3 regions of the Arthrobacter sp. B055-34 genome follow, and region 1 is predicted to be linked to each of the others. Evidence: predicted binding sites of a transcription regulator. Region 1 holds the regulator's gene; each other region holds the start of a gene.

Region 1 (3,538 bases):
TTACAGCATGCTTCTCGGTCCGTCAGGCAACTGGCGGGCCGTTTGCGTTAAACCGTGCGGGAACTCCGAACTGCGCCGTGGCGGGAACGCCGCAGCGGGCCTGCTTAGCCGCGTGGGCCGCGGAACTTGTGCACCCCGCGCCAGAGCCCGTACACGGCGCCGGCCCCGGTGGCGGCTTTGAGCCCCAGGGTTGCAGCCTTGCGGCCGCTGCGAAAGTCGTAGATCGGCCAGTTGCGTTCCCGGGCATGGCGGCGCAGCCTCGCGTCCGGATTGATAGCCACCGGATTGCCCACCAGCGACAGCAGCGGCACATCATTGTAGGAGTCGCTGTAGGCCCAGCAGTTCTCCAGCTCCAGCCCCTCCAGCTTGGCGAGTTCGGCGACAGCATAGGCCTTGGCCGGTCCATGCAGGATTTCACCGACCAGCGCCCCTGTGTAGGCGCCCTCGGAAATTTCCGCCACGGTACCCAAAGCCCCGTCCAGGCCCAGTCGGTCCGCGATGACCTCCGCGACCGTCAGGGGAGTGGCAGTCACCAGCCACACTTTGCGGCCGGCACGCAGATGCTGATCCGCGAGGGCGCGGGTGCCAGGCCAGATCTTAGAGGCGATGATCTCGTCATAGACTTCCTCGCCCAGGGCCTTTACGTCCGTCACCATCAGCCCGGCGCCGAGCGCCATGGCGGTATCGCGGACGGATTGGATGTCCTTCAGGTTTTCCCCGCGCCACAGGAACTTTCCCTGCTTGATGGCGAACCCGGCGACGTCGCGCATCCGGAAGGCACCGCGTTGGTACATCTTGCGCCCCACATGGAACAGGCTTGCCCCGCGCATCAAAGTATTGTCGACGTCGAAAAACGCGGCCCCGGTTTCTGTGCCGGCGGGATCAGGCTTTCGATGGGCAGGACCTGTGGCGGCTAAGGGCATGCCTCGAGTCTAACGAGGCAAAGGCGTCGAGCCGAGCCGCCCTGTGGGTGGAGGGCAGCGCGGCGTCCGGTTATTGACTCCTGACCCGGTAGGGCTACGTTGTTAGCTATGACGGATTCAGCTGCTCCCCGCCCTAGTCATGAACTGGTGCTGCTCACCAAGCCGGACTGCCATCTTTGTGAAGCGGCCCGAGAAACTGTGTCGGCAGTTGCCGATGACCTAGGGCTGGAATGGCAGGAGAAGTCCATTCTGGAGGATCCGGAGCTGGAACGGCGGTTCGCCGAGGAGATTCCGGTGGTCATGATCGACGGCGTGCAGCGGGATTTCTGGCGCATCGATCCTGAGAGGCTGCGGCGCCTGCTGACGTCCTGACCCACCAGAGCCGATTGGTTGCCGTTTTGCCCAGCGCCTAAAGTGGGACTACAGCTAGCAATGGAGAGCCACATCGTGACCACGCAGGATCTTCCCGGTACCGCTGGGAATCCCGAAAGTTCGGGCCGCACTATTCCGCCGGCGTCTGTTGCGCGGCTGACGATCTACCTGCGCGCCCTGAACTCCCTGCTTGCCGAGGGGGTGGAGCGTGCCTCATCGGAGGAACTCGCCGAAGCCGCCGGGGTGAAGTCCCCCATGCTCCGCAAAGATCTGTCCTACCTCGGCTCCTACGGCACCCGCGGCGTCGGCTATGACGTGCAGCTGCTGACGCGGACCATTTCCGCCCGACTGGGGCTGACCCAGGAATGGCGCGTCGCCATCATTGGCGCCGGTAACCTCGGCAGGGCTCTGGCAGGCTATTCGGGTTTCACCACGCGTGGTTTCGAAGTTGCGGCCATCTTTGATGCTGACCCGTCGATCATCGGAACCGAGATCGGTGGTCTGAAAATTCACAACACGGGTGATTTGGAAACCGTGCTGCACCGGACCGGCGCGAACATGGTGGTGCTGGCCGTTCCGGGCCGTGTGGCACAGGAACTCTGCGACAAGCTCGTCGCTGCCGGAATCACCAGCATCCTGAGTTTCGCCCCCGTTGTGCTGCAGGTGCCGCCGCATGTGCAGGTGCGGAAGGTCGACATGGCCACCGAACTGCAGATCCTGGCCTACCACGCACAACGGGCGCAGGAATCGGAGTTGGACTCCGAAACCCGCGCCCGTAAGGCACAGTAGGAAACGTCAGCGGCCGTAAATGCCGAACTTCCGTGCGGCCACTGCCTTGAAGAAGCTGTTCGAGTTCGGCATGAACAGCAGCACGATGGCGGCGATGCCCAGCAAGACCACCAGCGTTTGAAGCCCGAACGGTATCAGGAAGAACAGCGATAGCGCGGCGAAGACAGTTCCCGTGATCCGGGCCCAGTTCTTGCCGGCCTTCACGCCGAAGGCCACCATCAGGTAAAGGCCAATGCCGATGAGTGCAGCGATGACGACGCTGATGCCAGCGAATCCGGCTGTCATATCCATGAGTTCCTGCTGGCTGATTTCGCCCTCGGACTGTGCGAGCATGTCCCGCAGTGCAGGGTCACGGAACGCCGCTTCCAACTCCGATTCGAGATTAGTCAGGATCAATATCGTGTTGATTGCGGTAAGCACGGCTGCCGCGATGATCAGCCAGAAGGCGATCATTACTTCTTTAGGAGCCTCGGGCTTCCCTGTACCGCCTTGGGGCTGGCTGCTCGGGTAGCTGTACTGGCCGGGCTGTGCATTTTGGTACCCGTATGGCGACGGGGTGCTTTGGCCATAGGGCTGTTGTCCGTACGGCTGGTTCTGGCCATAGGGGGAATTCTGTCCGTAGGGGCTGGCCTGGCCGGGCTGCCCGGATTGCTGGCCGTAGGGGGCGCTCTGGCCATAAGGAGGGTTCTGCCCGTACTGCGGTGTGTTCTGGCCGTAGGGCGCGTTCTGTCCGTAGCGGGGTGCGACGTCGCCGTTCTGGCCGGACTGTCCCGGTTGCTGGTCCGGTTTCTCGGACGGAGTTGGATTGTTTTCGGGAGTGGACATGGTCGCATCCTTCTTCTGTCGATCGACACTGCAGATAGCCGCCGGTACCGCTTTGACAAGGCAGGACAGGACAGCTCCTACTGCAACCCTACAGCGCAGACATACCGGCAGGGACTAGCTCTGAAGGATGATTTTGCCCGGCCGGAACAGCTGTCCCGGCCGGGCAAAGTCCATGCATCGGATCGGGCAGCTCAGGCCTGCTTGACCAGCGCTGCATCCAGGTTGATCTTCACCTTGTCGCTGACCAACACGCCGCCGGCCTCCAGCGCCGCGTTCCAGGTCAGGCCGAACTCCTTGCGACTGATTTCGGTTTCACCGGTGAACCCGGCCCTGGTCGCCCCGAACGGATCGACAGCCACGCCCGTGAACTCCACCTCGACTTCCACCGGCTTTGTCACGCCGCGGATCGTCAGGTCGCCGGTAACGGTGTAGTCCTCGCCGTCGCCTTCGACGCCCGTGGCGACGAAGGTCATCTCGGGGAACTGCTCGACATCGAAGAAGTCAGAGCCCTTGACATGGGCATCGCGGTTGGCGTCGCCGGACTCGAAACTGGCTGTATTAACCGTGGCGTGCAACGTGGACTCGGCGAGTGACTCTCCAACACGGGCCTCGGCCGAGGCATCAGTGAA
Region 2 (3,538 bases), on a different contig from region 1:
CCGTTCGAGTTCGACCGCCTGTTCCTCGGCGCTCAGGCTGATGGTGGTTGTTTCGGTGCTCATGGTGGTGTTCCTTCCGCTCTCGCTCTAGTGTCCGCAGCCAGTGGACGTTCCGGCCTGCGCGGCGGCGGGGTTCGCGGCGCGCTCAGCGACCTCGCGTTCTTCTGCCTCGACGGCCTTGCGCATGGTCTCGGCCCAGTAGCTGTGCTGGACGGGGTAGAGGCCTTCGTCCTCGGTCTTGGCGCCGCTGGAGAGCGGGTTCAGGCCGATCTTCTTGGCCTGCTCGTCCGGGCCGTTGAGCTGGTGGGTCACCCCGCGGCTCATGTCGTTCCAGGGAGCGGTTTCGGCCAGGTAGGTCTTCTGGCAGGAGCGGAATTCCTCCAGGTCATCCGGGGTGGCCATGCCGGAGGCGTTGAAGAAGTCCTCGTACTGGCGGATCCGGTTTGCCCGGGCCGCGTCGGACTCGCCCTTCGGTGCGATGCAGTAGATGGTCACCTCGGTCTGGTCCACCGAGATCGGCCGGAAGTGGCGGATCTGCGAGGAGAACTGGTCCATGATGTAGACGTTCGGGTAGAGGCACAGGTTGCGCGAGGCGCCCACCATGAACTCTGCCTTGTCGGCGCCGAACTCCTGCGCGAGCTCTTCGCGCCGCTCGTACAGCGGGCGGTCTTCGGGGTTGCCCCACCACATCCACAGCAGCAGGTGGCCGTGCTCGAAGGAGTAGTAGCCGCCGCCCTGCTTGCCCCAGGTGCCTGCGTCCATGGCCTTGGTCTCGTTGGCCGATTCGCCGGTCCCGCGCCGTGAGGTGGTGGCGGCGTAGTTCCAGTGTGTGGCGGAGACGTGGTAGCCGTCGGCGCCGTTTTCGGCCTGGACCTTCCAGTTCCCGTCATAGGTGTAGGTCGAGGCGCCGCGCAGCACTTCCAGGCCCTCCGGGGACTGGTCGATCAGCATGTCCATGATCTTGGTGGAATCGCCCAGGTGCTCTTCGAGCGGCTTGACGTCTTCCTTCAGCGAGCCGAAGAGGAAGCCGCGGTAGGACTCGAAGCGGGCGACCTTGGTCAGGTCGTGGGAGCCGTCCTTGTTGAACTGCTCGGGGTAGCCGGCGTCGCGCGAGTCCTTGACCTTGAGCAGCTTGCCCTTGTTGTTGAATGTCCAGCCGTGGAACGGGCAGGTGAAGTTGTTGCGGTTATCCGTCTTGCGCCGGCAGAGCATCGCGCCGCGGTGGCTGCAGGCGTTGACCAGGCAGTTCAGCTCGCCGTCCTTGGACCGGGAAATGACCACCGGGGTCCGGCCGATGTAGGTGGTGAAGTAATCTCCCACGTTCGGGATCTGGCTCTCGTGCGCCAGGTACACCCAGTTGCCCTCGAAGATGTGCTTCATCTCGAGCTCGAAGATCTCCTCGTCGGTGAAGATCTTGCGCTTGGCCCGGTGGATCCCGTTCTCGTGATCCTCGACGACGGCATCGTCCAGCGTAGCGCTGACATCGCTCAGTGCCTGGGTCATCTTCGTCTCCTTCATGTATGTCCGCGGCCACGCAACCTTGTGGTCGCTGTCACACGGAGTCTTGGCATTTAGCGACTACTCTTCCAGCCGGAGACGCGCCTCACACTAGGGGCGCCCCTAGGGTTGACCTAGGGTGACATTAAAACGAAGTGCATATCAATACTGCTGCTTTTCGTATTTGTCCGTCCTAAACAATGTGGTTAGGGTTACAGCATCACGTTTTTCTGTATCGCTGCTCACCCAGCAGTGCGGGGCGCGGCTTGGGGAAACAGGGCCGCAACCGGCAGCGGTACCGCCAAGGGAAAAGAAGGAAACGACATGACACAGGAAATTCAGGCCACCGCCGCCGCCTCGGGTGCCAATGCGACCGAGCGCTTCCGTGAAAACAAGAAGTTCGCCGCTGACACCAGCAAGGAACGGGTCAACCTGCTGGCTTCCCGCGTGATCGGGGCGATCAATGACACGATCCTGGAAGAAAAGGTCACCTACGACGAGTACAACGCGCTGAAGGCGTGGCTGATCCAGGTCGGCGAAGACGGCGAGTGGCCACTGTTCCTCGACGTGTGGGTGGAGCACTCCGTCGAAGAGGTCGCCAGCGAAGACCGCGAGGGCAGCAAGGGCACCATCGAGGGCCCGTACTACGTTCCGGATTCCCCGAAGCAGCAGACCCCGGCCACTCTGCCGATGCGCGACGACGAGCCAGGCACGCCGCTGCTGTTCCAGGGCCGCATCACCAACGTCGACGGCGAACCGCTGGCCGGCGGCATTGTGGAGATCTGGCACGCAGATGACCAGGGCTTCTACTCCCAGTTCGCGCCGGGCCTGCCCGAGTGGAACCTGCGCGGCACCGTGGTTGCCGATGCCGACGGTTTCTACCAGATCAACACCATGCAGCCCGCCCCGTACCAGATCCCGACGGACGGCGCCTGCGGCAAGCTGATCGCCGCCGCCGGCTGGCACGCCTGGCGTCCCGCGCACATCCACGTCAAGGTGCACGCTGCCGACCACCAGCTCATCACCGCCCAGCTGTACTTCGTGGGCGACGAGCACCTCTCGGATGACATCGCCTCGGCCGTGAAGCCCGAACTGGTCCTGGATCCGCAGGACAAGGCGGATGGCACCGGCCGCGAAGTCACCTACAACTTCGTGCTGGACCCGGCCAAGTAAACCTGGCCTAGACTGAGCGGCACTGTGAACGGATTACTCCGTTCACGGTGCCGCTGCATTTAAGCCTGCGGAGCGGTTGTGTCCGGCTCGACGGCAGACCCGGACTCCGGCACACCCGCCAGCCGTAGGCTCATTCTCCGCTCAAGCTGGGCCTGCGCCGACCGGTCCAGATGCCGGCCGCGTGACTCCAGCCGCGGAATGATCCTTTGCTGGAACTCCGGGTCCTTGTCGTCGTCGAACTTAAACTTCGCCAGGACCTGCGCCACCTCCATGACGGCGAACTGGATTGCCGGCAACATCCGCGCGTAAGGGCCTTCATCCGCCGCGATGGGGCCGTAGCCGCCCTCGGGCTGGAAGCGGCCCATCTGCTCAGCGAGCAGCGCGGCCTTCTCCCCGGCGTCGGAAACGATGGACGCTGTGCCGTGGAAGATGACGGCGCTGTAGTAGCTGGTGGGCACGCCGGAATCAACCGGCGCATCGGTCCGCAGCCGCCAGGTCCCCGGGATGTAGGCATAATCGTCGATCACGCTGAAGGCGACGCTCGGGTTGGCAGCAATGGCCTTCCAAACAGGGTTGGGCCGGGCCAGGTGGATGATGAGGCGGCCGTCGTCATCGAAAAAGAAGTGCGCGGGAACCACCTCCGGAAACCCGCCGCCGGCACCATTGGCGACCAGCGTGCCGAAGTCGCGGCCCTGCGCCAGCCAGTCCTGCCATTCGGTGTCGTTCTTCGCCGCATCCCAGGAATGCACCATCATGGATCGAGGGTACGCTGCTGTTCCTGCATTGTCTGCGATACGGTCAAAGCTGGCAGCGACAGTTGCCGCCGCAGTGGCGGTAGAGGAAGGGGCCGGCAATGACTTTAGTTGGG
Region 3 (3,538 bases), on a different contig from region 1:
ATAGAGAGCCGCGAATCCACCTTTGGAAAAGCCCGCCAGCGTGCACTGGTCCTTCGTCAGTCCCAGCCGATCCAGCTCCGCCTCGATGAGTTTGACGATGGCATCTTCGATGGAGAAGTCCATGCCGTGGCAGAGGTAGTAGGCGAACTGGCCGTGGAATTTGTCTTTGATCCATAGCCAGTGCGACTGGCTGTTGCGGGAAGCCCGGCCATCGAACTCGTACGAGTCAATGGGGCGAATTCCCGCAAACATCACGATCAAATGCCTGCGGTCCAGCTTCGCCTTGCGCCGCTTGTACAGAACGGTACTTTTGCCGTGCCTGAATTCCAGTTCTTGAACGGTCAACCTGCTACCCCGCCGATTCCGGCAGGATGATGTTCAGCGCGTGCGACTTGCGCCCGGCTCCTGCCACCAGCTCCGCCTGCCATTTCTCCTGCGCGGCCTTGAGCAGGTTGGCCGGGGTTTCCGGCGCCTTGCCCCGGCGGGTGAGCAAATGGCGGGCGAGCTCGCCCCGGGTGTGCTTGGCAAAGTGGGAGACGACGGTCCGCTTGCCGTTGCGCTCCTGGAAAACGTTGACCACTACCGTCCTGTCGGCAGCAGGCGACCAAGCTGCTGCATAGCTGCTGGAGCGGCAGTCCACCAGCAGATGCCCGTCCGCATGAGCGTCCAGCGCCGCGGGCAACTGCTTCTTCCAGTAGCTGGCGAGCTTCCCTGTTTCGGGCAGGCCCACCGACATGGAGAGCCGGTAGGCAGGAATGAAGTCCGGGAAGCCGATGGCTCCCCACAAGGCAGAGACAATAACGACGGCGGCGTCGGCCTTGCGCTTCTGCGCCGGGGTCATGGTGCGGTAGCCCAGAGCGTCGTAAAGGACGCCCGAATAGACGGTATGGGCGGCGGCCGACGGCTCGTTGTGCAGGCGTGTGTTGCGTTCCACTTCGGCGGCCAGCGACGCACCGACGCCGAGACTGACCAGCGCATCCGGTTGCGAACTGACATGGGCCAGGGCGTTCAGTACTTCTTCGCGGGCTGGATTCAGCTCCGGAAAATGCAGTTCCGAGAGCTCGAACGGATGGCCCTTGGCGGCGGCGGTTTTACCTTCGGAGGGAGGAAGCAGAATCAGCACCCTACGAGCTTACAGATTCCGCCGGAGGTGTCCGCGCGTCGTGCCGCGGACTGTATCCTTGGAACTGGATGGGTTGGCTGGGCGATCGCGTTGGCAGGTGCAAACCTGCTGCCGAGGAAAGTCCGGGCTCCGCAGAGCAGAGTGGTGGGTAACGCCCACTCGGGGTAACCCGCAGGCCAGTGCCACAGAAAACAAACCGCCAGGACCGCCTATGGGCGGGATCTGGTAAGGGTGAAAAGGTGGTGTAAGAGACCACCAGTGTCCCGGGTGACCGGGAGAGCTAGGTAAACCCCACTCGGAGCAAGGCCATACAGGGTACGTTCGAGGGCTGCTCGCCCGAGTGCCCGGGTAGGCCGCTTGAGGGCATCGGCAACGGTGCCCCTAGATGGATGATTGCTACCCGGCGGCGGGCAACTGCCGCCGGCGACAGAACCCGGCTTAAAGGCCAACCCATCCCACTACGAGCAGCTGCTTGTGAGTGACTTCACACGTATCTGGAACCAGCGCCCTTCCGGAGTCTCTAGAATAGATATGGGCATAGTCCTCAACACAGCTGCCGCTTGCGGCGGTTGTGGCTCTGCACGAAGTAGACGGATCTTCGTTGCAGGCGTCGCCGTGGATTGCGCGGCGAGTTCCAACCGGTCTCGAGGGAGAGTCCGGCTGATGTAGGAAGGTAATTCTGTGAACCAGAAGTCAGAAGCGGCCCTGGATACGTGGATCAATCGCGAGGCGCTTGCCGAAACGATGATTCCGCTGATCGGGCGCCTGTACCGCGAGAACAACGTGGTCACATCCATCCACGGACGAAGCCTGATCAACCAGTCCGTTGTCGGCATCCTCAAGGCCCATCGGTTTGCCCGGCAGATCGATGAGGTTGAACTGCCGTTGGAAGAAACTTTCCCGGTGCTGCAGGCCCTGACCGAGCTGGACCTCGGTGCCGGCTCTGTCGATCTGGCCCGCTTGCTGGCCAAGTTCAAGACCGAAGCCGCCGGCAGCGAACTGAAGGACTTCCTGCGGGAAGAGCTGGCCGAGATCGTCGGTAAGCGTGGAGCGGACGCCCGCGTCAGCACCGACGTCGTTCTTTACGGTTTCGGCCGCATCGGCCGCCTCCTGGCCCGGATCATGATCGGCCATTCGGGCGGCGGCCACGGCCTGCGGCTGCGGGCCATCGTAGTCCGCAAGGGATCCGAGAATGACCTCGTCAAGCGTGCGAGCCTGCTGCGCCGCGACTCCGTCCACGGCCCGTTCGAGGGGACAATCTCGGTGGACGAGGAGCAGAACACCATCCTCGCCAACGGCACGCTGATCAATGTGATCTACTCCAACGATCCGTCCACGGTTGACTACACCGCGTACGGCATCGACGACGCCATTGTGGTGGACAACACCGGCCGCTGGCGCGATGAAGAGGGCCTGTCGCAGCACCTGAAGAGCAAGGGTGTTTCCCGTGTTGTGCTGACGGCCCCGGGCAAGGGCGGCCTGAAGAACATTGTGCACGGTGTGAACCACAAGGACATCACGTCCGACGACAAGATCGTCACGGCCGCGTCCTGCACCACCAATGCCATCACGCCGGTGCTGAAGGCCATCAACGACAAGTACGGCGTGGTCCACGGCCATGTGGAGACGGTGCACTCGTTCACGAACGACCAGAACCTGATCGACAACTTCCACAAGGGTGAGCGCCGCGGCCGTGCCGCTTCGCTGAACATGGTGATCACCGAGACCGGTGCCGCCAAGGCAGTCGCCAAGGCTCTGCCCGAGCTTGAAGGCAAGTTGACGGGCAACGCCATCCGCGTTCCTACCCCGAACGTCTCGATGGCCATCCTGAACCTGAATCTGGAAAAGGATGCCACCAAGGAAGAACTGAACACCTACCTTCGCGGTATGTCGCTGGATTCCGAACTGCACAAGCAGATCGACTACATCGACTCGCCCGAAGTTGTCTCGAGCGACTTCGTGGGCTCGCGCCGCGCCGGCATTGTCGATGGCCTCGCAACCATCGCCAACGGCAAGAACGCCGTCCTCTATGTCTGGTACGACAACGAATTCGGCTACAGCTGCCAGGTCATCCGCGTCCTGGAGGAAATGGCCGGGGTTCACCCGATGCTGTTCCCGGTTGTTGCCAAGGAACCCGTGGTTGAGGCGATCAGCTGACCTGACGGAACCTTGTTAGATCGAGAGGCCGGCGGCGTTTTATACGCCGCCGGCCTCTCGGCATTTGCGGCAGGTGCGTAACGCTATGGCTTTTACAGTGGCGCCGTTCCTAGAATGGGCCCATGACTGAAAAGACAGAGTTGTCGAGATGGGAGCAGGCGCAGGCTAACTACAAGGAGGCCCAGCGCTTGCTCAAGGAAGCGCAGTCGGCGTTTGCACGCGGGGATGTCCAACAGAAGCGCGTTGACGAGCTAACCC

What was found. The regulator Rex, encoded in region 1, represses fermentation and respiration genes when NADH is low (regulators of the CRP and FNR family bind a similar motif). The targets are predictions, from matches to a motif close to CTTGTGAANNNNTTCACAAG.
Region 2: benA (benzoate 1,2-dioxygenase large subunit) is a predicted target of Rex. The motif match lies at 1,540-1,559, and genes of this name have one in related genera.
Region 3: AC5RWO_RS12120 (glyceraldehyde-3-phosphate dehydrogenase) is a predicted target of Rex. The motif match lies at 1,595-1,614, and genes of this name have one in related genera.

Annotation. Positions count from the first base shown of each region.
Region 1 covers NZ_JBNHFQ010000007.1:35,370-38,907, reverse strand. The annotation lists gene AC5RWO_RS14100 (HAD family hydrolase) at 105-923, opposite strand; gene AC5RWO_RS14095 (glutaredoxin family protein) at 1,032-1,295, shown strand; gene AC5RWO_RS14090 (redox-sensing transcriptional repressor Rex) at 1,371-2,084, shown strand; gene AC5RWO_RS14085 (hypothetical protein) at 2,091-2,909, opposite strand; gene AC5RWO_RS14080 (YceI family protein) at 3,101-3,538, opposite strand, start outside.
Region 2 covers NZ_JBNHFQ010000002.1:153,532-157,069, reverse strand. The annotation lists gene benB (benzoate 1,2-dioxygenase small subunit) at 1-63, opposite strand, end outside; gene benA (benzoate 1,2-dioxygenase large subunit) at 88-1,503, opposite strand; gene catA (catechol 1,2-dioxygenase) at 1,822-2,670, shown strand; gene AC5RWO_RS03810 (FMN-binding negative transcriptional regulator) at 2,730-3,425, opposite strand; gene AC5RWO_RS03805 (NUDIX hydrolase) at 3,524-3,538, shown strand, end outside.
Region 3 covers NZ_JBNHFQ010000005.1:278,913-282,450, reverse strand. The annotation lists gene AC5RWO_RS12135 (accessory Sec system protein Asp2) at 1-345, opposite strand, end outside; gene AC5RWO_RS12130 (YaaA family protein) at 350-1,123, opposite strand; RNA gene rnpB (RNase P RNA component class A) at 1,193-1,580, shown strand; gene AC5RWO_RS12120 (glyceraldehyde-3-phosphate dehydrogenase) at 1,805-3,280, shown strand; gene AC5RWO_RS12115 (hypothetical protein) at 3,403-3,538, shown strand, end outside.